Regions from separate parts of the Mesorhizobium sp. USDA 4775 genome, predicted to be linked through region 1. Evidence: predicted binding sites of a transcription regulator. Region 1 holds the regulator's gene; the other holds the start of a gene.
The links. The regulator HrcA, encoded in region 1, represses chaperone genes, less so after heat shock. The targets are predictions, from matches to a motif close to GTTAGCACTCNCNNNNNGNGAGTGCTAAC.

Region 1 (15,463 bases):
CGCTCCCAGGATTTCAGGCAAGTGGCATTGCAGCCGGCAAGATAGGGCTTTCAGCCGCGCAACATAAGCTGTCGGCCGGAAATATCCGAGTGGGGCCTGTGTCTAAAACGCCCAAGTCCCGGAAAAGCATTTCGCGGGGAAGCCTGGCCCCGGAATGTTTTGGCTGAAAGCGTGCTACTGGCGGGCCGCGATCGCCGCTGCCGCGCCGACCATGAAGCCGGCGGCGGTGCGGTTCAGCAGCTTTAGCGCGCGCGGCGATTTCAGGAACCAGCGCGCCTTGGCGGCGAGCGCCAGGTAGGGAACCAGCACGACGAACAGCACGACCACCGTCAGCGCGGCGAGAATGCCGTAATCGGCCAGCCTGATCGTCTTCAGGTCGACGATGGTCGGCGTGATCGCCAGGTAGAAGATCATCGTCTTCGGATTGCCGAGCGTGACGGTGAGGCCGGCGACAAAGCTCGACACCAGTCCGCCCTTGCCCTTTTTCGCCTCGACCGTCTCGGGCGTGATGCCGGCGGTCCAGAAGCGCCAGCCCAGAAATGCCAGATAGGCGACGCCGGCCCATTTGATGGCGAGGAACACCATGCCGAAGGTCTGCGCGACGAAGGCGAGGCCGAGCACCACGGCGGTCAGGTAAATGAGGTCACCGAGCATCAGGCCAAAAGACATGGCCAGCGACGAGCGAAAACCCGAGCCGAGCGCCCGTGCGACAAGCGCGGTGACGCCGGGGCCGGGAATGGCGGCGGCGATGCCGAGGGCGGCACTGTAGGCGAGGAAGCCGGTGAGGGTCATGGCGAGTGGTCCTGGATCAGGCGGCCTTTTCGCACGGAACGGACCAGGATTGAATTCCCTGGCGGTCGGATTCTATTGCACCAGATACCGCGCCATCCGAGTAAAATCCCTCAGGAACGGCCGCCGTCATAGGTCACGCGCCAGATCGTGCCATTGCCGTCCTCGGTGACGATCAGCGCGCCGTCATGGGCCACCGCCACGCCCACGGGCCGGCCCCAGACCTCGCCGCTGGAAACGACGAAGCCGGTCATGAAATCCTCATACTCGCCGGTCGGCTTGCCATCCTTGAACAGCAGTCGGACGACCTTGTAGCCGGTCCGGTTGCCGCGATTCCACGAACCGTGCAGGGCAACGAAGGCATCGCCCCTGTATTCCTTGGGAAAACCGCTGTCGGCGGGCAGGTCCTTGCGGTCGTAGAAGGCGATGTTGAGCGGCGCCGAATGCGCCTGCATCAATACGTCGGGAGTGGTTGCCTTGCCGGCGAGGTCGGGCCGCGCGCCCTTGTGGCGCGGGTCCTCGTGGTTGCCGATATAGTACCAGGGCCAGCCATAGTACGCGCCGTCCTTGACCGAGGTGGCGTATTCGAACGGCACATTGTCGCCCAGCGCGTCGCGCTCGTTGACGACGCACCACAGCGCGCCGGTCGCCGGCTGGATGGTCATGCCAGAACAGTTGCGCAGGCCGGTGGCGACGATGCGGCCGTTCTTGCCATCCGGATCGAAGGCCTGCACGTCGGCGCGCCCCTCTTCGGAGCCCCAGGTTGCGCCCAGCGGCTGCGATGTCACCCATGCTTCAAGGCCGCCATCGGGCTCCTTGCCCATATCCTCGGCGACGTTCGAGCCGGAGCCGACCGACAGATAGAGCGTCTTGCCGTCAGGCGAAAAGACGATGTCGCGGGTCCAGTGATGGTTCGCGGGAATGTTTGCGACGATGATTTCGGGTTCGCCGGATGCCTTCAGGTCGCCACCGCGGTAGGCGAAGCGCACGATGCTGTCGCTGTTGGCGACATAGACCCATTGCGGGTCGTCCCCCGGCGGATAGAAGGCAATGCCATAGGGCTGGTTGAGATTGCCGGCGAAAATGCCGTCCTCGGCGGGCTTGGCGCTGTCCTTGGCCAGGCGATAGACGCGGACCTGGTTGGCTTCGCTGTCGGCGACGAACAGGTCGCCATTGGGTGCGACGCGCACGGCGCGCGGATTGTCGATGCCGGATGCGATCAGCTCGGCCGAAAAACCCGGCGGCAATTGCGGCTTCGCGCCCGCCGGCATGTCGGCAAGGCCGGCGCTGTTCGACACCGACTTGGTGACATAGGGCTTCGGCAGGTCTTCCGGCTTGATCAGTCGGCGCACGCCCGGTTTGTCGGCACGCCAGTCGCCGAAGGCCGCCGCGCCCTTCAGCACCGGCTGGTCCGCCTGCTGTGCGAACGCCGCGCTTGTGAGGAACAGGGCGGGGATCACCAGTCCGGCCAATCGGATCATCTTGTCCTCCATCTGGTCGCGAAGGAAACCAACGGCCGGCTTGTCTCCGGGTTCCGCTCGCTCGACCTGACGAGGAAGCGAAAATCCGGTCTTATGTGCCGGCAGCGTAAAAATCGTCGTCGAGGCGTTTTTCCAGCGCGACCAGATCGGCCGGCAGCGGCAGGCCCATGGCGCGCATTTCCCGCAATTTCTCGCGCAATTGTTCCTGGATTTCGTGCTGGTCTTCCGGCTGGTTGACCATCTCCTCGAGCAGCAGGCTGATCCGGGCCTTGAGTTCTTCGAGCGCCATTCTTTTCTCCTTGCTGCCCGTCTCTTCCCGTTCGGGGCCCTACCTTAGCATGCGTGAAATCAGCTGCGCCGTATAATCGACCATCGGCACGATGCGGGCGTAGTTCAACCGGGTCGGCCCGATGACGCCGAGCGCGCCGACGACGCGGGCATCTTTGTCGCGATAGGGCGCGACCACCAGCGACGAGCCCGACAGCGAAAACAACTTGTTTTCCGAACCGATGAAGATGCGCACGCCCGATCCCTGCTCGGCGAGGTCAAGCAGCTGGATCAGCCCGTCCTGCGTCTCCATGTCCTCGAACAGATGCCGCAGCAATTCGATGTCGGCCTGGGCGGTGACGTTTTCGAGCAGGTTGGCGCGGCCGCGCACGATGAGCCGTGCCGGCAGGCCGCTTTCCGCACCCGCCCACACCGCCAGCCCCTTCTCGACGAGGTCCTGCGACAGCGTGTCGAGGGCGGCTCTCGTCTCTTCCTTGATGCGGGCGATCTCGGTGCGCGCCTCGGCCAGCGTGCGGCCGCGAATATGGGCGTTGAGGAAATTCGAGGCTTCGTGCAGCTGCGAGACGGTGATGCCCGCCGGCAGCTCGACAACGCGGTTCTCGACGTCGCCATTTTGCGACACCAGCACGGCGAGCGCCTTGGTCGGCTCCAGCTGGATGAATTCGATATGCTTCAGCGCCACCTCGTTCTTGGCGGCCAGCACCAGGCCGGCGCCGCGCGACATGCCCGACAGCATCTGGCTGGCCTCGGTCAGCATGTGCTCCAGCGTCGCGCCCGAGCCGGAGGCCCGCACCTGCGCCTCGATGGTGCGCCGCTCCTCGTCGGAGAGGTCGCCAAGTTCCATGAAGGCATCGACGAAGAAGCGCAGGCCCGCCTGCGTCGGCAGCCGGCCGGCCGAGATATGCGGCGCGTAGATCAGCCCGAGATGCTCGAGGTCGCTCATCACATTGCGAATGGTGGCCGGCGACAGCGAGGAGGGCAGGATGCGCGACAGGCTGCGCGAGCCCACGGGCTCGCCGTCCCTGAGATAGGAATCGACGATGCGCCGGAAGATGTCGCGAGAGCGCATGTCGAGTGATTGAAGTGCAAGCGGCTGCGAACCCGGATCGATTGCCTTGGTCATTCGGCCAAAAACCTCCTTGTTCAGGATATAGACTTCGGCACGGTGGGCGCAACCCGGTCTCTGTATCGGGTCGCCCGGTCCGTTTTCCTTTGCGCGCTGCCCCCCATCCGTCTAAAAGCCGGCCACGAATCCGAAAAATGACTGGGAAAGAAGCCTGAATGCGCCCCTCCAAACGCCAATTCGACGAAATGCGCGCCATCTCCTTCGAGCGTGGCGTCTCCAAGCACGCCGAAGGCTCGTGCCTGGTGAAGTTCGGCGACACCCATGTCCTGTGCACGGCGAGCCTCGAGGAGAAGGTGCCGGGCTGGATGCGCAATTCCGGCAAGGGTTGGGTGACGGCCGAATATGGCATGCTGCCGCGCTCGACCGGCGAGCGCATGCGCCGCGAGGCCTCGGCCGGCAAGCAGGGCGGCCGCACGCTGGAAATCCAGCGCCTGATCGGCCGGTCCTTGCGCGCCGTCGTCGATCTGCAGGCGCTGGGCGAACAGCAGATCACCGTCGATTGCGACGTCATCCAGGCCGATGGCGGCACCCGCACCGCCTCGATCACCGGCGGTTGGGTGGCGCTGTATGACTGCCTGCGCTGGATGGAAGCCCGGCAGATGGCGAGCGTCGCCAAGGTGCTGAAGGACCATGTCGCGGCGATTTCCTGCGGCATCCATGACGGCCAGCCGGTCATCGACCTCGATTATCTCGAGGATTCCGCGGCCGGCACCGACGCCAATTTCGTCATGACCGGCAAGGGCGGCATCGTCGAGATCCAGGGCACAGCCGAGGGCGAGCCCTTCTCGGAGGACCAGTTCGGCGAGTTGATGGGCCTGGCCAAGAAAGGCATCCAGCGCCTGGTCAGCCTGCAGCAGATGGCGGTGGCGTAAGCCATCGATTTTCTGGTGACCCCCTCCGCCATCCTTGAATCAGCCCTCTACGTCACCGATCTGGCGGCGGCGGAAGAATTCTATGTCGGCGTGCTCGGCCTTGATCTGCTCGGCAAGGTCGACGGCCGCCACCTCTTCTTTCGTTGCGGGCCGGGCGTGCTGCTCATCTTCAACGCCGAGGCGACCAGAATACCGCCGGCGCCGGATGCCCGGCTGCCCGTGCCGCCGCACGGCGCGGTCGGAGAAGGTCATCTCTGCTTTGCGGCCAGCGCGGATGAAATCGTGGCTTGGAAAGCGCATTTAGGGGCAAAAAGAATCGCCATCGAAAGCGAATTCGAATGGCCGCAAGGCGGCCGTTCGCTCTATATACGCGACCCCTCGGGCAATTCGATCGAGTTCGCCGAGCCGAGAATCTGGGGCCTTTGATGCATACACTTGATGGCAAGAAGATCGTCGTCGCCAGCCACAATGCCGGCAAGCTGCGCGAATTCGCCGATTTGATGGGGCCGTTCGGCTTCGAGGCGAAGTCGGCCAAGGACTACGGTCTGCCTGAGCCCGACGAGACCGGCACCACTTTCGAGGAAAATGCCTACATCAAGGCGCTGGCCGCCGCGAAGGCGACCGGCCTGCCGGCGCTGTCGGACGATTCCGGCCTGTGCGTCGACGCGCTCGACGGCGCGCCCGGCGTCTACACCGCCAACTGGGCCGAAACCCCTGACGGCAGCAGAGATTTCGCCATGGCCATGCAGCGCACCGAAGTGGCGCTGCAGGAAGTCGGCGCAGCCTCGGCCGAACAGCGCAAGGGCCGCTTCGTCGCCGTCATTTGTCTGGCCTTTCCCGACGGGGCGGCCGAATATTATCGCGGCGAGGCCGAAGGCACGCTGGTCTGGCCGCCGCGTGGCGAGCTCGGCTTCGGTTATGATCCGGTGTTCTTGCCCGATGGTTTCGACAAGACGTTTGGCGAGATGAGCGCTGAGGAAAAGCATGGCTGGAAACCCGGCCAGGCTGCGGCGCTCTCACATCGCGCCCGTGCTTTCCAGAAATTCGCCCAAGCACGGTTGGATCTGCCGAGATTGGGCTCGGCATGACTGGACCCGGCATGACCATGCCGCTCGACCGCAGCCCCGGCTTCGGCGTCTACATCCATTGGCCGTTCTGCGCGGCCAAATGCCCCTATTGCGACTTCAACAGCCATGTCCGCCACCAGCCGGTGGACCAGGAGCGCTTTGCCGCCGCCTTCGAGGCGGAACTGGCGACGATGCGTGAGCGCACCGGGCCGCGCGAGGTGACCAGCATCTTTCTCGGCGGCGGCACGCCCTCGCTGATGAAGCCGGAAACCGTGGCCAGGGTTCTGGACGCCGTGGCCAAGAACTGGACGGTGCCGGACGGCATCGAAGTGACGCTGGAGGCCAACCCGTCCTCGGTCGAGGCCGAACGCTTTCGCGGCTATCGCGCGGCCGGCGTCAACCGCGTCTCGCTCGGCGTACAGGCGCTGAACGACAAGGATTTGCGTTTCCTCGGCCGGCTGCACAATGTCGACGAGGCGCTGCACGCCATCGGCCTCGCGCGGGAAATCTTTCCGCGCCTGTCTTTCGACCTGATCTACGCCCGGCCCGGCCAGACGCCGGAAGCCTGGGCAGCCGAGCTCGAACAGGCGATCGGCCACGCCGCCGACCATCTCTCGCTCTACCAGCTGACCATCGAGGAAGGTACGCCCTTCCACGCTTTGCACGCGGCAAAGAAATTCGCCATTCCCGACAATGACCACGCCGCCGACCTCTATGCGCTGACGCAGGAGATTACGTCCGCGCATGGCCTGCCGGCCTATGAGATTTCCAACCACGCCAGGCCGGGCGCGGAAAGCCGGCACAATCTGACCTACTGGCGCTATGGCGAATATGTCGGCGTCGGCCCCGGCGCGCATGGCCGCTTCGTCGAGAACGGCCGCCGCACGGTGACGATCGCCGAGCGGATGCCGGAGACCTGGGCCAACCTCGTCGAGGCCAAGGGCCATGGCGTCACCGGCGGCGAGATCCTGACACGCTCGGAAGAGGCCGACGAGTTCCTGCTGATGGGGCTGAGGCTGGCCGAGGGCATCGACCTCTCGCGCTACGAGGCGTTTTCCGGCCGCGGCCTGTCGAGCGCACGGCTGTCGGTACTGCAGGGCGAGGGGCTGGTAGCGCCGATCGGCAATGCCCGTCTGCGCGCCACGCCGGCCGGGATGATCGTTCTCGACGCCGTGGTCGCGGATCTGGCGCGCTAAGCATGATCCCGAAAAGTGGAAGCCGGTTTTCGGTCAAGATCATGCTTGAGCAAAAGTCTTGAAAAACGTCCTCTTCGTCTGCAGTCAGAACCTCTTGCGCAGCCCGACCGCCGAGCAGGTGTTTTCAACGCGCCGGGATATCGAAGTTGCGTCGGCCGGCACCAATCATGATGCCGACACGCCGCTGACTCATGAGCTCGTCGCCTGGGCCGACATCATCTTCGTCATGGAAAAGGTGCACCGCACCAAACTGCATAAGAAATTCAAGACCAGCCTGAAGAAGGCCCGGGTCATCTGCCTCGATATACCGGACAACTATGAATTCATGGATCTGGATCTGATTGACCTTCTGAAGGCGCGCGTTTCACGCTATCTGGGGTGACCCAGACGAAGGCAGAACGGTCTCGGCCAGTCGCGGCGGTCAGGCGTCGTGCTTGAAACGGCGCTTGCCGCGATCCTTCTCGGCATGCGCCTCGCCGTTCCGGGCCGGTTTGGCGTCGGCCTTTTCGCGGCGAACGCTGTGCTGGTCGTTCATCGGGTGCGGGGGCACGCCTTCCCTGGCGCTTTTCGTTTCAAGACGGGTGATGAAGATATCGAAGCGATTGGGCATCGTCCGGTCAGTGCTCCGTCGTGCTATCGGGTTGGTTGTCGGAAAGCCTGACATTCGTCGGCAGGGCGGTTGTCGCCCGCTCGATCAGGCTGGTGTCGGTCTTGGCAGGCAGGCGCTTGTCCCTGGCGGCGGCAACGCGCTTGCGGCCGGCATAGTAAGGCTCGAAAGCGTCCTGTATCTTCAGGCTGTCCATCCTGTCCTCCCTTTAGGAATCAGGGGCTAAATCTGCCAATGCCGGTTTGGTTCCCTACTGTGGCGAAGGCATGGCGATCACCTTACATCGGCATGACCTTTTGCAAGGCCGCGCCAGCCATGCCAAACAAGATTTGGCAGGCCAAACAGGGCGGAACGGAGACGGCATCAGTGACCGAAGAGACGGGAAGACGCAGCTATGTGGTCGGGCAGACCGAAATCCCCGCCCGTCCGCTCGAGCCGGCGCTCTACCTTGTGGCGACGCCGATCGGTAATCTCGCCGACATCACGCTGCGCGCGCTGGAGACGCTGGCCGCCGCCGACGTCGTCGCCTGCGAGGACACCAGGGTGTCGCGCGTGCTGCTTGACCGCTACGGCATCCGCCGCCGCACCACGGCCTATCATGAGCACAATGCCGGCGAGGCCGGGCCGAAGCTGATCGCGGCGCTTCAAGGCGGCCAGAGCGTGGCGCTGATTTCCGACGCCGGCACGCCGCTGGTCTCCGATCCCGGCTACCGGCTGGTCGGGGAAGCGATCGACCACGGCATTCGCGTCGTGCCGATTCCCGGTCCGTCGGCCCCGCTTGCGGCTTTGACCGCGTCCGGCCTGCCGTCCGACGCCTTCCTGTTCGCCGGATTTTTGCCGGTCAAATCAGGGCAGCGGCTGACGCGGCTGGAGGCGCTGAAGGCGGTACCGGCGACGCTGATCTTCTTTGAATCGCCGCGCCGGCTGGCCGAATCGCTCGGCGCCATGGTCGAGGCGCTCGGCGGCGAGCGCAAAGCCGCCATCGGTCGCGAACTGACCAAGACCTTCGAGGAAATGCGCACCGGCACGCTACGGGCGCTGGTCGACCATTATGCGGCGGCCGACACGCCGAAGGGCGAGATCGTCGTCTGCGTCGGCCCGGCCGAGGCCAAGGCGGACGAGCCCGCAGACATTGACCGGTTGCTTTTGTCGCTCGCTGCCGAAATGCCGGCCTCCAAGGCAGCGGCCGAGGCCGCGAAAATGACCGGTGGCCAGAAGCAGGCGCTGTATCGCCGACTGTTGGAACTCAGGGACGCCTCAGGAGAAAGCGACGGTGGCTGAGCGCCCGAGCGCCAGCCGCCAGAAAGCCTATCGGCGCGGCCATCGCGGCGAGTGGCTGGCAGCCGCCGCACTGATGCTGAAGGGCTACCGGATTCTGGCGCGCCGCCATCGCACCCGCTTCGGCGAGATCGACCTGATCGCGCGGCGTGGCGACCTGGTGCTGTTCGTCGAGGTCAAGGCGCGGCGCACGCTGATGGAAGCCATGGAAGCGATCGGCCGTGAATCGGAGCGCCGCATCGAAGCGGCGGCCGACATCTGGCTGTCGCGGCAGGCGGATTATGGCAGGCTGTCGATGCGCTTCGACATGGTCGCCGTGCTGCCCTGGCGCTGGCCGGTGCATGTCGAAAATGCGTTCTATGGACGGAATTAGGGGGACCTCAGAGAGGCATTGCTCGCCCTTCGCCAGCTCAGGGCGTTCGTCGTTCGGAAAGCCAAGCAATTGGCTTTCCGTCCGCTTCGCGGATCACTCCTCACCCCCAGATCATCAACGCCACCAGGCCGACGATGCCCACCACCAGCCGCCACCAGCCGAACAGCGAGTAGCCGTTGCGCGAGACGTAATCGAGCAGGTAGCGCACCACGACCAGCGCCGCGACGAAGGCGGCGACGAAGCCGATGGCGATGATCGGCAGGTCGGCCGAGGTCAGCACATTACGGTTCTTGAACAGGTCGAAGGCGAAGGCGCCGACCATGGTCGGGATCGCCAGGAAGAAGGAAAATTCCGCCGCCGCCCGCTTGTCGACGCCCAGAAGCAGCGCGCCGACGATGGTCGAGCCCGAGCGCGACGTGCCGGGGATCAGCGACAGGCACTGGAACAGGCCGATCTGCAGGTAAAGCCTGGTCGGGAAGCGCTCAACGTCGCGGTAGACCGGCTTCAGGTTCATGCGGTCGACCGCCAGCAGCACGACACCGCCGATGATCAGCATGATGCAGATCAGCCTCGGCGATTCGAACAGCACCGTCTTGATGAAATCATGCGCCAGCGCGCCGATGATGGCCGCCGGCAGGAAGGCGATCAGGATGCCGATGACGAAATGCCGCGTCAGCCGGTCGTGCGGCAGGTCGAGCAGCATCTGCCACAGGCGGCGGAAATAGACGCTCAGGATCGCCAGGATGGCGCCGAGCTGGATCAGGATCTCGAAGGCCTTGCCGGTCGAGTTGAAGCCGAGGAAATGGCCGGCAAGCAGGATATGGCCAGTCGAGGACACCGGTATGAACTCCGTCAACCCCTCCAGCAGGCCGAGCAGCAGGGCTTCGACGATGGTCTGGCTTTCCATGGCTACCTCGGCTTTGCGCGACGGCTAACAGAACGGCTTGCTTGTCATGGCGTTGAACTCCCCCTATAGGTCGCAACACCTGACGGCCCGCTAACCGGGCGGCCAAGACTTACCGGTGCGACCGGCGATTCGCCAGTGCGCTTTATCATCGCGGAACCATGCTGACGCTTTTCCATCATCCCATGTTCGCCACCTGCCGCTTCGTCCGCCTTGCTTTCGGCGAGTATGGCGAGGAGCTGGCGCTGATCGAGGAAAAGCCGTGGACGCGGCGCAAGGAGTTTCTGGCGCTGAACCCGGCCGGCACGCTGCCGATCCTGCTCGCCGAAGGCGACGTGCCGATCGTCGGCGCGACGGTGATCTCGGAATATCTCGACGAGACCCGCGGTGTGCTCAAGCGCGACAAGCGGCTGTTCGCCGAGGACCCGATGCAGCGCGCCGAAATCCGCCGGCTGATCGACTGGTATCTCAACAAGGCCGAAAGCGAAGTCACCCGCCATCTGGTGCGCGAACGCGTGCTGAAGCCGATCATGCCGGAAACGGCGGGCGGCGGCTCGCCCGATTCGGGCGCGATCCGTGCGGCGCGCGCCAACATCCGCCAGCATATGAAATACACCAACTGGCTGGCCGGCACCCGCCATTGGCTGGCCGGCGGCAGGGTCACCTATGCCGATCTGGCCGCCGCCGCGACGCTGTCGGTGCTCGACTATCTCGGCGAGATCGACTGGCGCGAACACGCCGCGGCGCGCGAATGGTATACGCGGGTGAAGTCGCGGCCCTCCTTCCGGCCACTCTTGACCGACCGCGTGCGCGGTCTGTCGCCGGTGTCGCATTATGCGGACCTCGACTTCTGACGCCGCAAAACTGCGCGCGCTGATCGACGCGGAGGCGCAGCGCGCCGGCTTCGATGCCATTGCCGTCGCCACCCCTGATGCGATCCCGCTGGCGCCGGCGCGGCTCGCCGAATTCGTCGCCGACGGCTTTCACGGCTCGATGGACTGGATCGCCGAGACGATTGCAAGGCGGAGCGAACCTTCCACGCTTTGGCCTGAAGTGCGCTCGATCGTCGTGCTGGCGATGAATTACGGCCCCGACCACGACCCGCGTGCGCTGCAGGCCAGGCGCGACCGGGGCGCCATCTCGGTCTATGCGCAAAACCGCGACTATCACGATGTGATAAAAGGCCGGCTGAAGGAAATCGCCGGCAAGATCGTCGCGCGCGCCGGCGGCGACGTGAAGGTGTTCGTCGACACCGCGCCGGTGATGGAAAAGCCGTTGGCCCAAGCCGCCGGGCTTGGCTGGCAGGGAAAACACACCAATCTGGTCAGCCGCGAACATGGTTCGTGGCTGTTCCTCGGCACTATCTTCACCACGGTTGAGCTCGCGCCCGACCGGGCCGAGATCGATCATTGCGGCTCCTGCCGCGCCTGTCTCGATGCCTGCCCGACCGATGCCTTTCCCGCGCCCTACCGGCTCGATGCGCGGCGCTGCATTTCCTACCTCACCATCGAGAACAAGGGTCCGATCCCGCACGAATTCCGCGAAAAGATCGGCAACCGCATCTATGGCTGCGACGATTGCCTGGCCGCCTGCCCCTGGAACAAGTTCGCCCGCGCGGCATCGGAAGCAAAACTTGCCGCGCGCGACGATCTGCGCAAGCCGCCGCTCGCCGACCTGCTCGAACTGGACGACGCGGCCTTCCGCGCCTTCTTCTCAAGTTCGCCGATCAAGCGCATCGGCCGCGATCGTTTCATCCGCAACGTGCTGATCGCCGCCGGCAATTCCGGTGATGCCGCGCTGGCCGTCCCTGTGCGTGCGCTGCTCGGCGATCCCTCGCCGCTGGTGCGGGGCGCGGCAATATGGGCGCTGGCGCGGCTGGTGCCTGACGCCGAATATGCCAAATGGGCCGCGACCGGTCTGAAAACCGAGAACGATGCGGCGGTGCGCGAGGAATGGCGCCTGGCGCCGCCAGACGGGGCGCATGCATGAGCGAGAAGCAGATATTCATCTTCGGCGCCGGTTATTCCGGCAAAGCCTTTGCCCGCGCCAACAGGGATGCCGCCGTGATCCTTGGCACGACGCGGTCCGATGAAAAATTCGACGCGCTGCGCCAGGCCGGCATCGCGCCGCTGCTGTTCGATGGCGCGTTGACCGGCGAAATCGGCGAGGCGCTGGCGAAAACGACGCATCTGGTGATTTCGGTCGCCCCGGAAGAGGCCGGCGACCCAGTCTTGAATGCCGCCCGGGAGGCAATCACGGGGATGCCGGCGGTCGAATGGATCGGCTATCTCTCGACCGTCGGCGTCTATGGCGACTATGGCGGCGCCTGGGTCGATGAAACGGCCGCATGCCGGCCGGTGTCGAAGCGCTCCGTCATGCGGGTTGAGGCTGAGCAGGCGTGGCTGAAGCTCGGCGCGGAAATCGGCAAGCCGGTGGCGATCCTGCGCCTGTCCGGCATCTATGGTCCTGGCCGCAATGCGCTGGTCAATCTGGAAAACGGCACCGCGCGGCGGCTGGTCAAGCCGGACCAGGTGTTCAACCGCATCCATTGCGACGATATTGCCGGGGCGTTGTGGCGGCTTGTCGAAGGCAACACTGGGGGCATCTTCAACGTCACCGATGATGAGCCGGCGCCGCCGCAGGATGTCGTTGCCTATGCCGCGTCGCTGATGGGCGTCGAGCCGCCGCCCGAAATTCCTTTCGACACCGCCCAACTTTCGCCCATGGCGCGGTCCTTCTATGGCGAGAACAAGCGTGTCGCCAATGCGGCGATCAAGGCGGCGGGCTATTCCCTGCGCTTTCCGGACTACCGCGCCGCCTTCGACCATATGTGGGCAAGCGGCGACTGGCGCGACGGCGAAGCGCGCAGCCCGATGAAACGCTGACGATCGAAGCATACTGCGCGGCGTGCTATGATTCGGCCTGGGATTGCGGTGGGGATCCGGTTTCATGAAGACAGCGATGCGGCTTGGCAAGAAATCACTGCTGGCAGCGGTGCTCGGTTTGCTTGGCCTCGCCATCCAGCCGGCGGCGGCCGAGGAACGGGCCAAGGACCTGTTCGGCGCCGAAAAACTGCCGGCCGCGACCGCCGCGCAATCCTTCGGCTTCTATTCCAAGGGCTGCTTCGCCGGCGGTGTCGCCATCCCCATGGACGGCCCGACCTGGCAGGTCATGCGGCCCTCGCGCAACCGCCGCTGGGGCCACCCGGCGATGATCGCGCTGATCGAGAAACTGTCGCGCGACGCCGCCGCCGACGGCTGGCCGGGCCTTCTGATCGGCGACATTTCGCAGCCGCGCGGCGGCCCGATGATGACAGGCCATGCCTCGCACCAGATCGGGCTCGATGCCGACATCTGGCTGACGCCGATGCCTGACCGCGCCATGACCAGGGCGCAGCGCGAATCGATGAGCGCCACCTTGATGGTCGACGAGAAGACCCATCTGGTGAAGGACGCGCTGTGGACGCCCCAGCACACGGCGCTCTTGAAGCGGGCGGCGAGCTACCCCGAGGTGGAACGCATCCTGGTCAATCCCGGCATCAAGAAAAAGCTCTGCGACACCGTCAAGGGCGACCGTAGCTGGCTGCGCAAGATCCGGCCGTTCTGGGGCCACGACTATCATTTCCACATGCGCATCGGCTGCCAGCCGGGCTCGCCCGACTGCAAGGCGCAGGAGGCGACGCCGGATGATGACGGCTGCGGCAAGCCGCTGGCCTGGTGGTTCACCGAAGAACCGTGGCGGCCCAACAAGAACCCGGATGCGCCGAAGGCCCGCGACGTGATGACGATGGCCAACCTGCCGAAGGAATGCCGCGCCGTGCTCGACGCGCCGGGGCCGGTGTCAGCCGAGGCTGCGACCTATCACGGCGGCGCCGTGCCGGTCGCGGCCGCGGCACCCGAACCGGCGGCGCCGTCCGGGCCCGCCACCCCGGCCAGCGATAGCGGCGATTTGCCGAGCGCGGCAAATGCATTCGCCGCGACCCCCAGAATGGGCGCGCCGGTGCCAAGGCCTCGACCGCCCGCGAACTGATTGCCTTCGCGCCACCGGTCGGCTCAATCGGTTTAGCCAGCCGTTTTCGGGAAATAGTGGCCGTTTGGCCGCAGAACCACTCTCTGCGCACCGACGGGTTCGAAAACCGTTTCCCTTTTCAAACTCATGCGCTAGTCAACGGAGGAACGGCGACACGCCGTCAGGGGGCGCCGGGGACGGACGAGAGCATGCCAAGCGTAAGCGATACCGACACGTCGTTGCGGTTTCCGATCCTGATCGGCGACATTGGCGGCACCAATGCGCGCTTTTCGATCGTGCTTGACGCCAATTCCGAACCGACCGAGCCGCAGATCGTCCAGACCGCAAGTTTCAACACGATCGACGAGGCGATTCAGGCGGCGGTGCTCGACCGCTCGTCGGTCCGCCCCAATTCGGCGGTGCTGGCGGTGGCCGGTCCGGTCGACGGCGATGAGATCGAACTCACCAATTGCCCGTGGGTCGTCAAGCCGAAGCAGATGTTCGCCAATGTCGGCTTGAGCGACATCGTCGTGCTCAACGATTTCGAGGCGCAGGCGCTGGCCGTCGTGGCGCTCGGCGAAGAGCATATGGAAAAGATCGGCGGCGGCACGCCGGAGCCCAATGCCGGCCGCGTCGTGCTCGGGCCCGGAACCGGGCTCGGTGTCGCCGGGCTGGTCCATGCGCTGCACCACTGGATCCCGGTGCCCGGCGAGGGCGGCCATATGGACATCGGTCCGCGCACGCCGCGCGATTTCGAGGTTTTCCCGCATATCGAGAAGCTCGAGGGCCGCATTTCCGGCGAACAGATCCTGTGCGGGCGCGGCCTCGTCAACGTCTACCGGGCTGTCGCCAAGGCGGACGGCAAGCCGGCGCCTTTCACCACGCCGGCCGAGATCACCGGCGCGGCGCTGGCCAAGACCGATCCGGTGGCGCAGGAAGCGCTGGAGACCTTCGTCACCTGCCTTGGGCGCACCGCCGGCGATCTTGCCCTGGTGTTCATGAGCCGTGGCGGCGTGTTTTTGACCGGCGGCATCGCCCAAAAAATTGTGCCGGCGCTGAAGGAGGGCAATTTCCGCGCCGCCTTCGAGGACAAGGCACCGCACAGCGCGCTGATGCGCACCATGCCCGTCTATGTCATCACCCATCCGCTGGCGGCCCTTCTCGGCCTTGCCGCCTATGCCAGGAACCCGTCGCTGTTCGGCGTCCAGACGGCCGGCCGGCGCTGGCAGGCATGAACCCTCGGCGCGAAGCGTCGGGGCGCCCGCGACGAAGTTAATCAGCCGCGGGCATAGGCAAGCCGGCCGCATGGCGCTAAGAGGAGTGCCGAATTGCAGCCCGGTCCCAGGCGAAAAACCCACGAAGCTCCCGATTTGACACTTCAAGCTCCAAACAAGCAGAAAGCCAGCGTTGGCGAAGTCAACGCCGTGCTGCGCCGCATCCTCTCCGAAAACGGCCGCGATCATCGCTGGTCCTA
Region 2 (15,463 bases), 4.4 Mb from region 1:
AAGAAAACCCGGAGCCGTCGCCGTGACCGAGACTGACCTCTACCGAGGCTATATCGACTGCCTCAACAACCAGGATTGGCAAAGGCTGCATCGCTTCGTCCACGACGAGGTCCACTACAATGGCGACCGTGTCGGCCTATCGGGTTACCGCGCCATGCTGGAGCGGGATTTTCGCGAAATCCCGGATCTCTATTTCGACGTCCAGCTGATGGTCTCCGACCCGCCCTTCATCGCAAGCCGCCTGCAGTTCAACTGCACGCCGAAGGGAACCTTCTTCGGCCTGCCCATCAACGGCAAAAAGGTCTCGTTCAGCGAGAATGTGTTCTATGAATTTCTGAACGACCGGATCAGGAACGTCTGGTCGGTCATCGACAAGGCGGCCATCGAGGCGCAGCTCTGACGCGGCCAGTTCCCTTCTCCCCGTTGTACGGGGAGCTGAGGACTGATCCGCACAGCGGACAAGAAGCCAATTGCTTGGCTTTTCGAGAGACGAACGGCATGCAGGCGGATGAGGGGCAGCGCCAACGCTGGTCAATGATTGCTGATCGTTCGTAAAAATCGATCATTCTGACCATAACAATTCGTTGGAAAGATCGTTTCAGGAATGGCATCGCTCCGGTATACCTGCCTGGAGCATTGCATTGTCTTCCGCCACCCACATCGCGAACGATATTCCGAAAAGCCTGAGATCGGCAGACCTGGCCGCAAGCCGCAAGCGGCTCGATTCGGTGTGGAACGGCATTATCCCCGGCATTGTGCTGGTGGCGATGATCACGGCCGTGGCCTTCTCGGCGCACAATGTCTCCGGCTTCGCTTTGTTCAGCCCGATGATCCTGGCCGTCGTCGCCGGCATGGTCTATTCCAACGTGCTCGGCACGCCGGTGCACGCCAAGGCCGGCATCGCCTTCTCGCAAAAGCGCCTGCTGCGCTTCGCTATCGTGCTGCTCGGCTTCCAGCTGACGCTCGGCCAGGTCGTCTCGATCGGCGCCGGCGGCGTCGGCATCGTGGCGGCGACGCTTGGCGCCACCTTCCTCTTCACCGTCACGCTCGGCCGGCTGATCGGCGTCGACCGCAAGCTGGCGCAGTTGATTGCCGCCGGCACCTCGATCTGCGGCGCCTCCGCCATCGTCGCCACCAACATCGTCACCGATGCGCGCGACGAGGACGTCACCTACGCCGTTGCCTCGATCACGCTGTTCGGCACCGTCGCCATGCTCGGCTTCCCGCTGCTGGCGCCACTGCTCGGCCTCGACCAGCACGCTTTCGGCCTATGGGCCGGCGCCTCAATCCACGAGGTGGCGCAGGTCATCGGCGCCGGCTTCCAGAACGGCACCCAGTCCGGCGAGATCGCCGCGGTCGCCAAGCTGACCCGCGTCGCCATGCTGGCGCCGATGGTCATCGCGCTCGGCCTGATGGCGCGGCGCGGCAGCCGCGACCAATCGGCGGCACGGCCGCCCATGCCCTGGTTCGTTGCTGCCTTCATCGCCGTCGTGGCTCTGAACAGCCTGGTCACCATGCCGGCCGAAGTAAAATCAGCGATGGCACTCGCCACCACCATCATGCTGACCATGGGGCTTGCCGCCATGGGCCTGCAGGCCGACATTTCGCAGCTGCGCTCGCGCGGCCTGCGCCCGCTGGCGCTCGCCTTCTGCGCCTTCCTGTTCATCGGCTGCTTCAGCCTGATGCTGGTGAAGTTGGCTTAGGACACGTCGATAAATTGCTGAATCGATAAAGCTCGTTTTGGGGGATTCCGAAATCCTGCGTTGCTTTGTAGACATGGGCGGTGATCGATGTCGCCGCTATAAAGCTCCGCTATGATGCGGTTAGCCCCGTGCTGGACGAGCGTGGTCGTCGCCGCTTTGCGGCGGCGGAAGCGCTCACCGCGGGCTGGGGCGGGATCGCGGCGGTGTCCGCGGCAACGGGGATCGCGCGTAGCACCATCGGATATGGATTGCGGGAACTGCGCGGCGCGGCGCCGGATTCAGCTCTTGGCGGCATCCGGCGCAAGGGTGCCGGACGCAAACCTTTGACGCAGACGGATCCGACACTTCTCAGCGACCTGGAAAGGCTTGTCGACCCCGCCACGCGTGGCGATCCGATGTCACCCTTGAAGTGGACATCGAAAAGCTTGCGGAACTTGGCGGCGGCGCTTTGCGCCATGGGCCATCGTGTCGGTCATGACGTCGTCGGTACTCTGTTGAAAACGCTTGGGTATTCTCTTCAGGGCAATCGAAAGACGCTGGAGGGATCGAGCCACGTCGATCGCGACGCACAGTTCCAGCACATCGCCAGGACGGTCAAGGACGCCATTACGGCCGGTCAACCTGCGATCTCCGTCGATACGAAGAAGAAAGAACTCGTCGGCGACTTCAAGAATGGCGGACGTGAATACCGACCGGCCGGAGCACCAGAGCCGGTCCGCGTCCATGATTTCGTCGACCCGAAGCTCGGTCGTGCCGCGCCCTACGGTATTTATGATATCGCCGATGACAAAGGGTGGGTCAGCGTCGGGATCGACCACGATACCGCTGCCTTCGCCGTCAACGCCATACGCTCCTGGTGGATCAGCATGGGGCGTGATCGCTACGCGCACGCTCATACCTTGACGATCACCGCCGACGGCGGCGGAAGCAACGGTTCGCGCGTGCGCCTGTGGAAAGTCGAACTCCAAAAGCTGGCCGACGAGTTGGGGTTGACCATCGCTGTCCTCCATCTCCCGCCCGGCACCAGCAAATGGAACAAGATCGAACACCGCCTCTTCTCGTTCATCTCGAGAAACTGGCGTGGACGACCGCTCACCGATTATCGCACCATCGTCGAACTCATCGGCGCCACAACCTCGACGGCGGGACTGACCGTTCGTTGCGAACTTGATGAAAACCGCTATCCCGCCGGGATCAAAGTCTCCGACGAGGACATGGCCAGCTTGAACATCATTCGCAACGAATTCCACGGTGAATGGAACTATACAATCAAGCCGCAATCCCAAAAATTAGCGCGATAAATTATCGACACGTCCTTAGCTCGGCAAGCTTTCCACGAGGTTCGCATACCGGCGTTCGCAGGGACGTCGGCTGTTCGCCTGGCCGCATCTCATTCCATTTTCCGACGCGCTCCTTCCTTGCGCCAGCACAACGACCGGCCAAACGCCTCTGCTACGATCGACGGATGGGAGAACCACGAAGGAGACGCCCATGCGGATCGATCCGAACATGTCCATGGATGAGGTCATGAGACGATGGCCGGCAAGCATCGCCGTGCTGATCCGGCACGGCATGCACTGCGTGGGCTGCCACATCGCCCCGTTCCATTCGATCGCCGAGGCCTGCCGGGATCATCGAATTGACGAAGCCGATTTCCTGAAAGGCCTTGAACGCGCCATCGCCGGCGGGCCGGTCAGCCGTCCCGATGCTCCGCCAGCATCACCAGGCGATGCGCGTCGGTGATGGTGACACGCTGGCGGCCGCTGACGATGATCCCGCGTTCCTCCCAGGCGCTCAGCAGCCGGCTCACTGTATGCAAGGTCGTCCCTGTCATCTCGGCGATGTCCTGGCGAGAGATCGGGAAGTCGATCTCGATGCCGGCATCGGTCTTGCGCCCCGTCTGCTTCACCAGCCGCAGCAGCGCGCTGGCAACGCGTTGCTCGACCTGCTCGGTGGCCAGTTCCATGACGCGCGCCTGCGTGTCCTGCAGCCTCGCGCCGACCGTCTTGAACGTTCCCGCGGCAAGAACGGGAAACCGGGATGACAGATCCGGCCACACGGCATTCGGCCAGACCAGAACCACGCAGTCGACCGCGGCGATCGCGGTTGCCGGATAGGTCAGCCGGCCGAGTGCGGCGGCAACGCCGAATATCTCGCCTTCACTGATGTAGCGGGCGATCACCTGGCGCCCGTCGGGCGTGGTCCGCACGACGCGAATATGTCCCGCCAAGAGAACGTAGAACGAACGCGCCTCGGCCTCCTGCTCGAAAATTGCAGTTTCCTTGGCAAAGCGCACGGACCGGGCATCCCGCAGAATGCTGTCCAGCTCCGCGGGCCCCAGGCCCTCGAACAGCGAAAGCCTCGCGATGATCGACCGGTCAAGCGGCAACCCCAAACCCTCGCTGCCCACGGCTCCAGATGACGCCGGCACCCAGTCTATATTTCGTGCGCCAGTTTGCGCCAGCGCAAATCGCCTGTCCGTGCGGTCGGCTAGAAGGCTGCAACGGTTTGAGCCGTGATGCACCCAAGAAAGGACTTACCCATGAAATTCCACCTGATCGCCGCGGCCGCCGCCCTGCTTGCGCTTGCCGGCGTTGCAAACGCCGAAGAGCACGTCGTGCAACTGCTGACCAAGGGAGACAAGGGGTCCATGGTCTTCCAGCCTGATTTCATCAAGGCGGCTCCCGGCGACACGATCAAGTTCGTGCCTGGCGACAAGACCCACAATGTCGAAACCATCAAGGGAATGGCCCCCGACGGCGCCCAGGAAATCAAAAGCAAGATGGGTGAAACCACCACTGTCACCATGACGCAGGAAGGCGTCTACGGCGTCAAGTGCAGCCCGCATTACGGGATGGGCATGGTGGCTCTGATCGTGGTCGGCAAGCCCGTGAACCTCGACGCGGCGCAGGCGGTCAAGCAGGTCGGCAAGGCCAAGACCGTGTTCCCCACGCTGTTTGCCCAGGTGACGAAGGCGAACTGATCGAGGCCGAATGCCGGGCGGACAGACAGGTTTTGTCCGCGCTCGACATCGGAATTGCAAAGTCCTGTGGGAGTGGCGGCTTCGGCGCCGTCACTCCCACGCGACGTTTTGGCGCCCGGCGCCGTGCGGGCATTTCCATTCACCGGCAGTTGCCGGTCTCCCGAACAGGCATCGCTCCCCCGGCAGAACCAGATCAAGACAAATGAATCTCAAGTTTGCGCCAGCGCAAAGAAGTCCTCGTGGAAAGGCTTATTCTCCAAGCATCGAACGGTTCAAAAAAAGGAGCGGGAAATGCTTACGAGACGCGAAGCCCTGTTAGGGTCTGTTCTTGCGGCTGCGGCCGTCGCGACGGTCGGCTCGATGCCGGCTATGGCCAGCGCCAAGGAAGTCGCTGGCTTGCCGCGGGAAAAGGTGACATTGGTCGCGCCGCCTTTCGTCCATGCCCACGACCAGGTGGCCAAAAGCGGTCCCAAGGTCGTCGAATTCACGATGACCATAGAAGAGAAGCCGATGGTGATCGACGCCGACGGCACCCAGCTCAACGCCATGACCTACAATGGCTCGATCCCGGGACCTCTGATGGTCGTGCATGAGGGTGACTATGTCGAACTCACGCTGATCAACCCCGACACCAATACGCTTGCCCACAACATCGACTTCCATGCCGCCACCGGAGGGCTTGGCGGCGGTGCGCTGACCCTGGTCAATCCCGGCGAGCAGACGACGCTTCGCTTCAAGGCGACGCGCTCGGGGACCTTCGTCTACCACTGCGCGCCCGGCGGTCCGATGATCCCCTGGCATGTCGTTTCGGGCATGAACGGAGCGATCATGATCCTGCCGCGCGACGGGCTCAAGGACGACAAGGGCAAGCCGGTCCGCTATGACCACATCTATTATATCGGCGAAAGCGACTTCTACATTCCCCGCGACGAGCAGGGTAAATTCAAGAAGTATGACTCGGCCGGCGACAATTACGACGACACGGTGAAGGTCATGCGTGGCTTGATCCCCACCCACGTCGTGTTCAACGGCAAGGCAGGATCGCTGACCGGCGAGAACGCCATGAAGGCCAAGGTCGGCGAGACTGTCCTGATCGTCCATTCGCAGGCCAATCGCGACACACGTCCGCACCTGATTGGTGGACATGGCGACCATGTATGGGAACAGGGCAAGTTCGCGAACCCGCCGGCAAAGGACCTCGAAACCTGGTTCATTCGCGGGGGTTCGGCCGGCGCTGCCCTTTACACATTCCTGCAGCCGGGCGTCTACGCCTACGTCAACCACAATCTGATCGAGGCGGTGGAACTCGGCGCGACCGCGCATTTCACGGTCGACGGAAGCTGGGACGACGACCTGATGATGCAGGTCGAAGCCCCAAGGGCGATTGCGTCCTAGCTGCCGCCTCGGGTCCTAAGGTAGACGCGGCCTTGCGACATTCCTGCAGGGCCGCGAACGCGGGAAAACTGCCATGCCCCTCAACCCCATCCTGGCTCTCGGAGGTCTGGCTTGCGCGCTGTTCACGCTGGGCGCGACAGGCGCCGTCGGCTGGCTCCCGGTGCCGGATCGGGAGTTCCTGGCGCGCTCCGAACTCGTCACCCTCGCGCCCGGATCGTTCGCCCATCCGCTGCCCGGGGAATTCCTCAGGCAGAACCACCCCGTCAGTGCTCCCGTGGTGCGGGCAACGGTGGCAGAGCCCTTCGAGATCATGAAATACCAGGTAAGCGCTTCGGACTACCGGCGCTGCGTCATGGCCGGCGCCTGCAAGCCGGCCGATGGCCGCGGCAGCGGCAATGTTCCGGTTACGGGCGTGAGCCATATCGATGCCGAGGCCTATGCGGACTGGCTCTCGGCCGAGACCGGATCGGCATGGCGCCTGCCGACGGACGTGGAATGGGCCTATGCGGCGGGCGAACGCTTTCGCGGCGACATCGAGGCTGGCGAGACCGACCCCAACAACCCGGCGCAGCGCTGGCTCGTCCAATATCGCACCGAGGCTTCACTCGGGCGGCAACCGGACCCGCAGCCGAGGATCAGGGGCGGATTTGGACCCAACTCCAAGGGGGTGGCCGACATTGCCGGCAACGTCTGGGAGTGGACTTCGACCTGTTACGTCCATACGACGGAAGCCGCCGACGGCGCCGGCATAGCAAGCTCGATCGACAATTGCGGCGTTCATGTCGTGGAAGGTTTCCATCGCACCTATATGTCGAACTTCATCAGGGACGGGAAAAGCGGCGGTTGCGCCGTCGGCACGCCGCCCGACAATCTGGGATTCCGCCTCGTGCGCGACCGGCTCAACCTCGTGCAAGCCGCCATCCGCTGGCTTCGGCTTTCCTGATCACGACAACAACAGGACTTCTGCAATGACATTGAAATCGTCGCTGGCGGATCATGCGCGTCCGGCCCCGGAAAAGCCGTTGCATCATGCAGGCGTCGATCGCGCTGCGATCGGCCGGCTCGTTCGCGAATTCTATGCGCGACTGCGCAAGAACGAACGTCTCGGACCGATCTTCGCGCGCGAGATCCCCGGCGACTGGGAACCGCATCTCGAGAAGATGACCGACTTCTGGTGCTCGGTCATCCTCAAGACGGGCGACTATCATGGCCGCCCGGTCCCGGCGCACCTGAAGCTCGGGGACGTGACCGAGGCCGATTTCGACATCTGGCTGGCCATGTTCAGCCAGACGGCGGCCGAACTCCTTGGGCCGGAAATCGCCGCGGTGTTCGTCGACCGGGCCGAACGGATCGCGACGAGCCTGAAGCTGGCGATGTTCTTCCGCCTGGGTGATCGTGCCTAGACCGCGGCCCCGAAAAAAGCGCGCTCAGTCCTCGAACGAACTCGCGGCCGCATAGATCGCGGCCAGCGTTTCGATGCCGGCCTGGTCGGCCTTGTCGAAGCGGCCGGGCAGCGGGCTGTCGAGATCGAGCACGCCGAACACGCCTTCATCGTCCTCGAGCAGCACGACCAGTTCCGAACGTGAATCGGCATCACAGGCGATGTGGCCGGGAAAATCATGCACGTCCTTGATCAGCATCGAGGTGCCGAGTTCGACCGCGGTTCCGCACACGCCCTTGCCGACCGCGATGCGCACGCAGGCCGGCTTGCCCTGGAACGGTCCCAGCACCAGCTCCTCGTCCGAGGCCAGGAAATAGAAGCCGGCCCAGTTGAGGTCCGGCACCATCTGGAAGATCAGCGCCGCGGTGTTGGCGGCATTGGCGATCGAGTCGCTCTCGCCGTCGAGCAGCGCTTTCAACTGAGCGGCGAGGTCGCGATAGAACGCGGCTTTGTCCGAGGTGTCGATGGCCTTGGCGGCGAACATGGCTTGTCTCCGAACTGGGAATCGCGGTTCCGTTTCCGCAAGCTCTCTGCACCAAACGACCACTCGACGATACTAGCTTGAATTCCAGTCGCCGCGAAAGTCGCAAGAAGATGCCCTGTCCGTCAGTCGGCAGCACGGCACGTCCATCAAACCGTGCTGCCTTGATCAAGCAGGCAAGTCCATCAGCCGGCGGGTTTGTAAGCGCCGGCAGCCTTTTTGGCGGCTGCGAGCACTGCCTTCATGTCGAGTTCTTCCAGCACAACCATCTCGGTCAGTGAGCCGCTCGCTCGCACGGCAAGGGACATGCCAATCCCCGCTGATTGGTCCGGCACCTCGCCATTGACAACGACGTCATAGATGCCGCGCGTGAACATCACGCTGCTCACCTTGCCGCCAACGCTTTCGAAAAGCGCCTTGACCGCAGCCTGCCTGTCGGAGCCTTGCATCAATCCTTTGGCGGCATGAGGCGCATAGTTTGCCAAGATAGTCACTTTCATGGGTATTTCCTCCAAATGTCATTGTCTCGTGCGGCTCCATAATTCGAGCGGCACGGAGTGATTTATTTTTCGGAACAATTGCAGGCGCCCTGGGACGCGTTGGCGGCCAAGGGCCTACTGCCAGATGAATATGCGCTTAGGCTAATATAATGACAATACCGGACGCGCCGATACTGCCGACAGGAAGGTGTCTGGCTGGACCACGCTCGGCCAACGGCATCGAGCTCGCGCCGTTGACGCGCGATGTGTGGTGCTGAGGTTGAACGGCCAGTAGCGGCGCGGTGCAACCTTACATCGGGCGCTTGGGTTCGCCCTTTTGTGGCGTTGCCGTGTCGGAATCCGATTTCTTGTGCTTGTCGGCGGCAATCCTGCGGATGCGGTCGAAGCGGCTTTCCTCGGTGGTTTCGGTCGTGACGACCGTCTGTGGCTTCTGCGCGAACACGATCATGGATCGATCTCCTGGGCTAGAGGCCTGTGCGCCGGGAGAGATCCCCCCGGCGATCGTATCCGGCTGCAAAAACCGGCGTGGATTCAGCTCAGACCTGGAAGACGGCTTCGATGAAGCCGCCCCCGCAGGCAGGCCGAGTTCTTAGTAACCGCCCATGCCGCCGCCGCCACCGGCAGGCGCGGCATCTTTCGCCGGAACGTCGGTGATCATGGCTTCGGCGGTGATCAGCAGAGCCGCGATCGAGCCGGCGTCCTGCAGTGCGGTGCGCACCACTTTCGCCGGATCGACGATGCCGGCCTTGATCATGTCGACATAGGTCTCGTTCTGGGCGTCGAAGCCCTGATTGTGGTCCTTGCTGTCGGCGAGCTTGCCGACGACGATCGAGCCCTCGACGCCGGAATTCTCGGCGATCTGGCGGATCGGCGCTTCCAGCGCCCTGAGCACGATCGAAATGCCGGCGGTGACATCGGCATTGGCGCCGTTGAGGCCCGACAGCGCCGACCGGGCGCGCAGCAGAGCGACGCCGCCGCCGGGCACGATACCTTCCTCGACCGCCGCGCGCGTCGCGTTCAGCGCGTCGTCGATGCGGTCCTTCTTTTCCTTCACTTCCGACTCGGTGACGCCGCCGACGCGGATGACGGCAACCCCGCCCGACAGCTTGGCCAGCCGCTCCTGCAGCTTCTCCTTGTCGTAGTCGGAGGTCGTCTCCTCGATCTGGCCCTTGATCTGGGCGACGCGCGCCTGGATGGTCGCCTTGGTGCCGGCGCCGTCGATGATCGTGGTGGTGTCCTTCTCGATCAGCACGCGCTTGGCGCGGCCGAGCATCTCGATGGTGACGTTTTCGAGCTTGATGCCGAGATCCTCGGAGATCATCTGGCCCGATGTCAGCACCGCAATGTCTTCCAGCATCGCCTTGCGGCGATCGCCAAAGCCCGGCGCCTTGACGGCCGCGACCTTGAGGCCGCCGCGCAGTTTGTTGACGACCAGCGTGGCCAGCGCCTCGCCCTCGACATCCTCGGAGATGATCAGCAGCGGCCTGCCGCTCTGCACCACCGCTTCGAGGATCGGCAGCATCGCCTGCAGATTGCCGAGCTTCTTCTCGTGGAGGAGCACATAGGGCTCTTCCAGCTCGACACGCATCTTGTCGGCATTGGTGACGAAATACGGGCTGAGATAGCCACGGTCGAACTGCATGCCCTCGACGACGTCGAGTTCGGTTTCGGCGGTCTTGGCTTCCTCGACTGTGATGACGCCGTCATTGCCGACCTTATCCATCGCCTTGGCGATCATCTCGCCGACGGTTGCGTCGCCATTGGCGGCGATGGTGCCGACCTGCGCGATCTCGGCCGACGACTTGACCTTCTTGGCTTTCGCCTTGATCTCGACGACAACTGCGGCAACCGCCTGGTCGATGCCGCGCTTCAAGTCCATCGGGTTCATGCCGGCGGCAACCAGCTTGGCGCCTTCGCGCAGGATCGAGGCGGCCAGCACGGTCGCGGTGGTGGTGCCGTCACCGGCGAGGTCGTTGGTCTTCGAGGCCACTTCGCGCACCATCTGCGCGCCCATGTTCTCGAACTTGTCCGCAAGCTCGATTTCCTTGGCGACGGTGACGCCGTCCTTGGTGATGCGTGGCGCGCCATAGGCCTTGTCGATGATGACGTTGCGGCCCTTGGGGCCGAGCGTGACCTTCACCGCATTGGTGAGGATCTCGACGCCGCGCAGCATGCGGTCACGCGCGTCGGTGGCGAATTTGATTTCCTTGGCAGACATTTTTTCAATCCCGTTCGAATTTGGAGTGGACGAACCCCGCGCGGAAGGCGCGGCGCACCAGTCAGGCGGCCTTCTTGGCTTCGACGCTCTTCTCGATGACGCCCATAATGTCGGCTTCCTTCATGATCAGAAGGTCCTCGCCATCGATCTTGACCTCGGTGCCCGACCATTTGCCGAACAGGATCAGGTCGCCGGCCTTGACGTCGAGCGGCACAAGCGCGCCGTTTTCGTCGCGTGCACCGGGTCCGACGGCGATGACTTCGCCTTCCTGCGGCTTTTCCTTGGCATTGTCGGGAATGATGATGCCGCCCTTGGATTTGGTATCGCCTTCGGCGCGCCGGATGACGACGCGGTCGTGGAGTGGCCGAAACTTCATGAAAACTTCTTTCTGGGGCCGGCTTAGGCGGCCGCTTCCCCCATATAGGCGCTTTGGCACTCGATAGATAGGAGTGCCAAAAATTATTCGCGGACCCGATAAATATTGAAAAGTATTATTTCGCCTTGCCGTTTCGTGATATCCGAAGGCGGTCAAATAATTCAAAAAATTGAATTTTGCCGGTCGAGTGCCTATTTATCGGACAAGTTCATTTTCACGATTCCAGCACCAAGGAGATTTATGCGATGGCCGACGGCAACCAGACGATCATGGAGAAAGCTGAAGCCCGCTTCGTCGACAAGCAGAAGAAGACGGCGGAGCGCAACAAGGCAACCGCCGAGTACATGTCCGAGGCGAAGGCCAGGGAGATCAAGACCGCAAAGCTCAGGACATTGCGCCTGGCCAAGGAAGAGGCAGACCGCGTCGCCGAAGCCCTGAACCCGACGCCGAAGAAGAAGCGGGCGACCAAGAAGGCCGCCGCAACGGAGGCAAAAACATGAGCCTGACCTTCCCCAACCGCAGCCGAAGCTATGACGAAGCCGGCAAGCGCATCCGCTTCGTCGGCCATGACGGGATGTTCCAGATTTCCTTCTCGGTCGCCGCCGATGCGATGACCAAGATCCAGCCGCGAACCAGCGCCGATGAAGCGGGCTACCTCGCAACGTTCGACACCGAGAGCAGCGTTATTCGCGATGTTGCGTCGAAGGCCTACGGCCGCACGCGCAAGAGCATGTATGTGCTGACATCAGACGACTTCGGCTGATCAGCCGAGGTCCATGTCCTCGATTATCGTCCGTATCTTCGCGGCTTTTTCGAAATGGTCGAGGCGGTGGGTCCTGATCCACCATTCCGCTGCTTCCATCAGCAGCTCGGGATCGTCATTCCTGTTGGCGAAAAACGCGTAGAACGACACGCCGACGGCAGGCCCTTTCTCGGAAATCTTGCGGTCGCAGACCTCCAGTATCTTTTGCCTCAGGCTCGCTCTCACGGGAATCCTCTTGGTTTGGTGTTGCGGGCCTTGGTCCTGTGGGCCGGCGGCCGGAACGTTCAACCCTTGCGCTCCGCCCTCTCCCGACGCCTGATGTCGCCGACATTCATCTGCACGACCATGTCCTCGGCCTCGCGCGGGCTCATGCCGACCATCACCTTTTGCCTGATCACGGCTGGCTGGCCAGTGAACACATCGACGATGGCCCAGCTCTGGGGCAGATCCATGCGCAGCGCGTAGCGGTTTGCCATGACCCCTCAGCCCTGCAACATGAAAAACACCGTACCCAGGACCATTATGGTCCAGGCGACCACCGACAGCTTCAGCGCCATGCCGCCATGCGCGGCCACAACCTCCCGCAAGCGCGGCACGATGCCTACCGAGGCGGCTGGCGCCGCCACGACGGCGACGGATGGCTTGACGCCGAGTTTTCCAAAGACCGGCAGCGATGGCGGTTCACGCACGAAAATGACCTCGAATGTCGGGGAAGATCGGAGCGAGCAGGCTCGCGCTCCTGCCATAGCACTCTTTTCGTGAGCGACCTGCATGCCAAATGCAGATGGGTGGTTTTAACGTCGGCCCTACATCTTCGTGGCCATGATCGTCGGATGCGACAATGGCCGCAACCGCGCAAATCGGCCGCGACAAGAGGTCGGGCACAGGGTCTCGGCTATAAGATTTTTGGAGGCCTCGCCTCGGGATCGAACCGAGGCTTCAGAGATTTGCCGTCTCCAGCGTAGCCGCTCCGCCACGAGGCCATTGCAACCGACCTAACGGGGAAATGCTTGCGGAAACGTTAAGTCCCACGGCTGTTCTGTCGGCACTTTGCAAAATGTCGCCTGGCGTCGCTCTTCGGCAGACTCTGTGCCCCGAAATCCCGAAGGTGCGAGCGGTGCCACTGGGAGGTGAGTATCCAGGTTGCGCGGACAATAAATGACCGACACGCAGTGTGCCGTCAGGCGATTCAGAGCTTCAAATCACAGCCCTATCTCTTTGTTCGCAAACAATTCCAAGGGGAAGCCATCCAGGCCTTCCCTGAAAAACTCAGGCCTTTACGCCGCAGCGCTGCGGCCTTTCCCGCCGGCCTCGGTCTTGAAGATGCGGAACGTGTTGCGCCCTGCCGCCTTTGCGGCGTAGAGCGCGGTGTCGGCCTGCGCGAACAGGTCGCAAGGCGCGCCTTGCCCGGCAAATGCAATGCCGACCGAGGCGCCCAGCCGCAGCGACTGGCCGCGGACCGCGACCGGCTTGCCCATGCTCTCGACGATCTCGCGCGCCACGCCGGAGACGGCAGCCCGGTCGAGATGCGAGCCAAGCAGCACCGCGAACTCGTCGCCGCCGACGCGCGCCACCAGATCCGCCTCGCCGCAGCCTTCGGCGAGGCGCTCGGCCGCCGCCTTCAGGCACTCGTCGCCGACGACATGGCCGAACGTGTCGTTGACCGCCTTGAAACCGTCGAGATCGATCAGCAGCAGCGCGCCCAGTGGACGGCTGGCATCCACCTGCGCCAGCCGCGCCTGGAAGCGGGCGCGGTTGGCAAGCCCGGTCATGGCGTCGAATTCGGCGAGATAGCGCATCCGGTCCGACAGGATCTTTTCCTCGGTGATGTCCTGCTTCATGCCGAAGATGCGCACCGGCACGCCTTCCTCGCACTCCACGGTCGCGGTGATGCGGATCCATCGGCTGTGGCCGGCGAAGGTGGTGATCTCGGCGTCGAGGGTGAAGCCGCTGCGCTCGGCGATCGCGCGGCTGCGCAAACTGTCCAGCGCCTTGCGCGACTCCGCAGGATAGCACTTGATGATCTCCGAGCGGTCGAGTGCCGTGCCGCGAGGCAGGTCGAACAGGTCGTAGACCACATCGGTCCAGTGCAATTGTTCACCGGGCAGGCTGCATTCCCACACCCCGATGCGCGCGGCGACCGAGGCGCGGTCGAAGATCTTGCGGCTGTGCGCCAGCACAACCTCCTGGCCGGCGATCAGCGCCGCCTGCGCGGCGAGTTCGGCGTTGAGCTTGGAGATGTCGGCATCGCGGCGACGCTCGGCCCGACGCGCATCCTGCCCACCCTCCCCGTTTCGTGCCGAAGCGACGGGCCGCGCCGGACCTTTGGGATTGTAGGGTGTGTCGGACATTGCGGGGCTCTGCTGTCTTGGCGGACAGCCACCATGGCGCAGGAGCGATTAACACTTCGCTGACACTTCCGGAGCGGCAGCGGAATCTCCGGCGAAAATCCGTCGATGCCAAGCTTGCGGTGAAGCGATCGCCGACGTCAACTTTCCCCTTGAACGATCCCCCGATCTGGCTTAGCCTCGACTTGAGAAAAGGTTTTTCCAAACAGTTTCGATCGGGCTCGGCCATTGGCCGGGCCTTGTTCCGGCCTGTAAGAGAAAACCTTTTCCCAACTAAGGATCCTCGATGGTATCGGACGATCAGCCTGTTCCGGTTTTCCCCAAGCCCGTCACCTTGCGTGACGTGGCGGCGCGGGCCGGCGTCAGCGTTGCCACCGCATCGAAGGCACTCAACGACCAGGGGCGCATGACCGCCGAGACGCGCGAGCGCATCCGCGAGACGGCGCGCAGCCTGGGCTTCCGCCCCAACAGCCTGGCGCAGAGCCTGCTCAGGCGTCGCTCCTTCACCGTCGGCCTGCTCACCAACGATACTTATGGCCGGTTCTCGCTGCCGCTGATGTCGGGCATTTCGGACGCGCTCGTCGACAATGGCGTCTCGGTTTTCCTGTGCAATGTCGAGGAGGACCCGCGGCTGGGCCAGCTGCATGTCGAGGCCATGCTCGACAAGCGCGTCGACGGCATCATCGCCACGGGAAAACGCATCGACCGCCATCTGCCCGTCGATCTCGCCAATCTGCGCATCCCGGTGATCTATGCCTTCACCCAGCCCGATCCCGACGCCGTCGCCTTCGTCTCGGACGACGCCGGCGGCGCGCGGCTGGCGGTCGAACATTTCTACCGGCTCGGCCGCAGGCGCATCGCCCATGTCAGCGGACCGGCGAGCTTTGCCGTGGTGCACGCCCGCGCTCAGGCCTATCGCGACGTGCTCGCCGAAAACGGGCTGCCGGTCACCGATCCGCTGCTCGGCGCCTGGTCGGAAGCCTGGGGACATGAAGCGGTGGCGCAATTGTTCGACGGCAAAAGCGAACGGCCGGACGCCGTCTTTTGCGGCAACGACCAGATCGCGCGCGGTGTCATCGATGCCTTGCGCGAGCGCGGCCTCGACGTTCCCGGCGATGTCGGCGTCATCGGTTTCGACAATTGGGAGATCGTCGCGGAAGCGACGCGCCCGCCGCTGACCTCGGTCGACATGAACCTGGTCGCCCTCGGGCGCGAGGCCGGGCTGACCCTGCTTTCCCTGGTCGGCGGTCAGCCC

Region 2: a site for HrcA is predicted at 11,150-11,178, ahead of ACVILI_RS26275 (co-chaperone GroES). Genes of this name have one in related genera too.

Annotation. Positions count from the first base shown of each region.
Region 1 is NZ_JBSSFM010000001.1:924,173-939,635, forward strand. It holds gene ACVILI_RS04715 (LysE family translocator) at 175-792, opposite strand; gene ACVILI_RS04720 (PQQ-dependent sugar dehydrogenase) at 903-2,270, opposite strand; gene ACVILI_RS04725 (hypothetical protein) at 2,362-2,559, opposite strand; gene hrcA (heat-inducible transcriptional repressor HrcA) at 2,599-3,681, opposite strand; gene rph (ribonuclease PH) at 3,840-4,556, shown strand; gene ACVILI_RS04740 (VOC family protein) at 4,572-4,982, shown strand; gene rdgB (RdgB/HAM1 family non-canonical purine NTP pyrophosphatase) at 4,982-5,644, shown strand; gene hemW (radical SAM family heme chaperone HemW) at 5,641-6,819, shown strand; gene ACVILI_RS04755 (low molecular weight protein tyrosine phosphatase family protein) at 6,878-7,201, shown strand; gene ACVILI_RS04760 (hypothetical protein) at 7,241-7,429, opposite strand; gene ACVILI_RS04765 (hypothetical protein) at 7,437-7,622, opposite strand; gene rsmI (16S rRNA (cytidine(1402)-2'-O)-methyltransferase) at 7,742-8,707, shown strand; gene ACVILI_RS04775 (YraN family protein) at 8,700-9,077, shown strand; gene ACVILI_RS04780 (undecaprenyl-diphosphate phosphatase) at 9,178-9,984, opposite strand; gene ACVILI_RS04785 (glutathione S-transferase family protein) at 10,143-10,835, shown strand; gene queG (tRNA epoxyqueuosine(34) reductase QueG) at 10,816-11,970, shown strand; gene ACVILI_RS04795 (SDR family oxidoreductase) at 11,967-12,866, shown strand; gene mepA (penicillin-insensitive murein endopeptidase) at 12,931-14,010, shown strand; gene ACVILI_RS04805 (glucokinase) at 14,199-15,224, shown strand; gene ACVILI_RS04810 (ABC transporter ATP-binding protein) at 15,360-15,463, shown strand, end outside.
Region 2 is NZ_JBSSFM010000001.1:5,349,958-5,365,420, forward strand. It holds gene ACVILI_RS26210 (ester cyclase) at 23-400, shown strand; gene ACVILI_RS26215 (YeiH family protein) at 642-1,703, shown strand; gene ACVILI_RS26220 (ISAzo13 family transposase) at 1,784-3,004, shown strand; gene ACVILI_RS26225 (DUF1858 domain-containing protein) at 3,195-3,446, shown strand; gene ACVILI_RS26230 (Crp/Fnr family transcriptional regulator) at 3,397-4,092, opposite strand; gene ACVILI_RS26235 (pseudoazurin) at 4,246-4,686, shown strand; gene nirK (copper-containing nitrite reductase) at 4,978-6,081, shown strand; gene ACVILI_RS26245 (SUMF1/EgtB/PvdO family nonheme iron enzyme) at 6,155-7,024, shown strand; gene ACVILI_RS26250 (group III truncated hemoglobin) at 7,050-7,484, shown strand; gene ACVILI_RS26255 (GAF domain-containing protein) at 7,509-8,006, opposite strand; gene ACVILI_RS26260 (GYD domain-containing protein) at 8,189-8,503, opposite strand; gene ACVILI_RS26265 (hypothetical protein) at 8,793-8,951, opposite strand; gene groL (chaperonin GroEL) at 9,093-10,721, opposite strand; gene ACVILI_RS26275 (co-chaperone GroES) at 10,783-11,097, opposite strand; gene ACVILI_RS26280 (hypothetical protein) at 11,343-11,597, shown strand; gene ACVILI_RS26285 (DUF1488 family protein) at 11,594-11,860, shown strand; gene ACVILI_RS26290 (DUF6500 family protein) at 11,861-12,085, opposite strand; gene ACVILI_RS26295 (hypothetical protein) at 12,145-12,336, opposite strand; gene ACVILI_RS26300 (hypothetical protein) at 12,343-12,549, opposite strand; gene ACVILI_RS26305 (diguanylate cyclase domain-containing protein) at 13,138-14,211, opposite strand; gene ACVILI_RS26310 (LacI family DNA-binding transcriptional regulator) at 14,495-15,463, shown strand, end outside.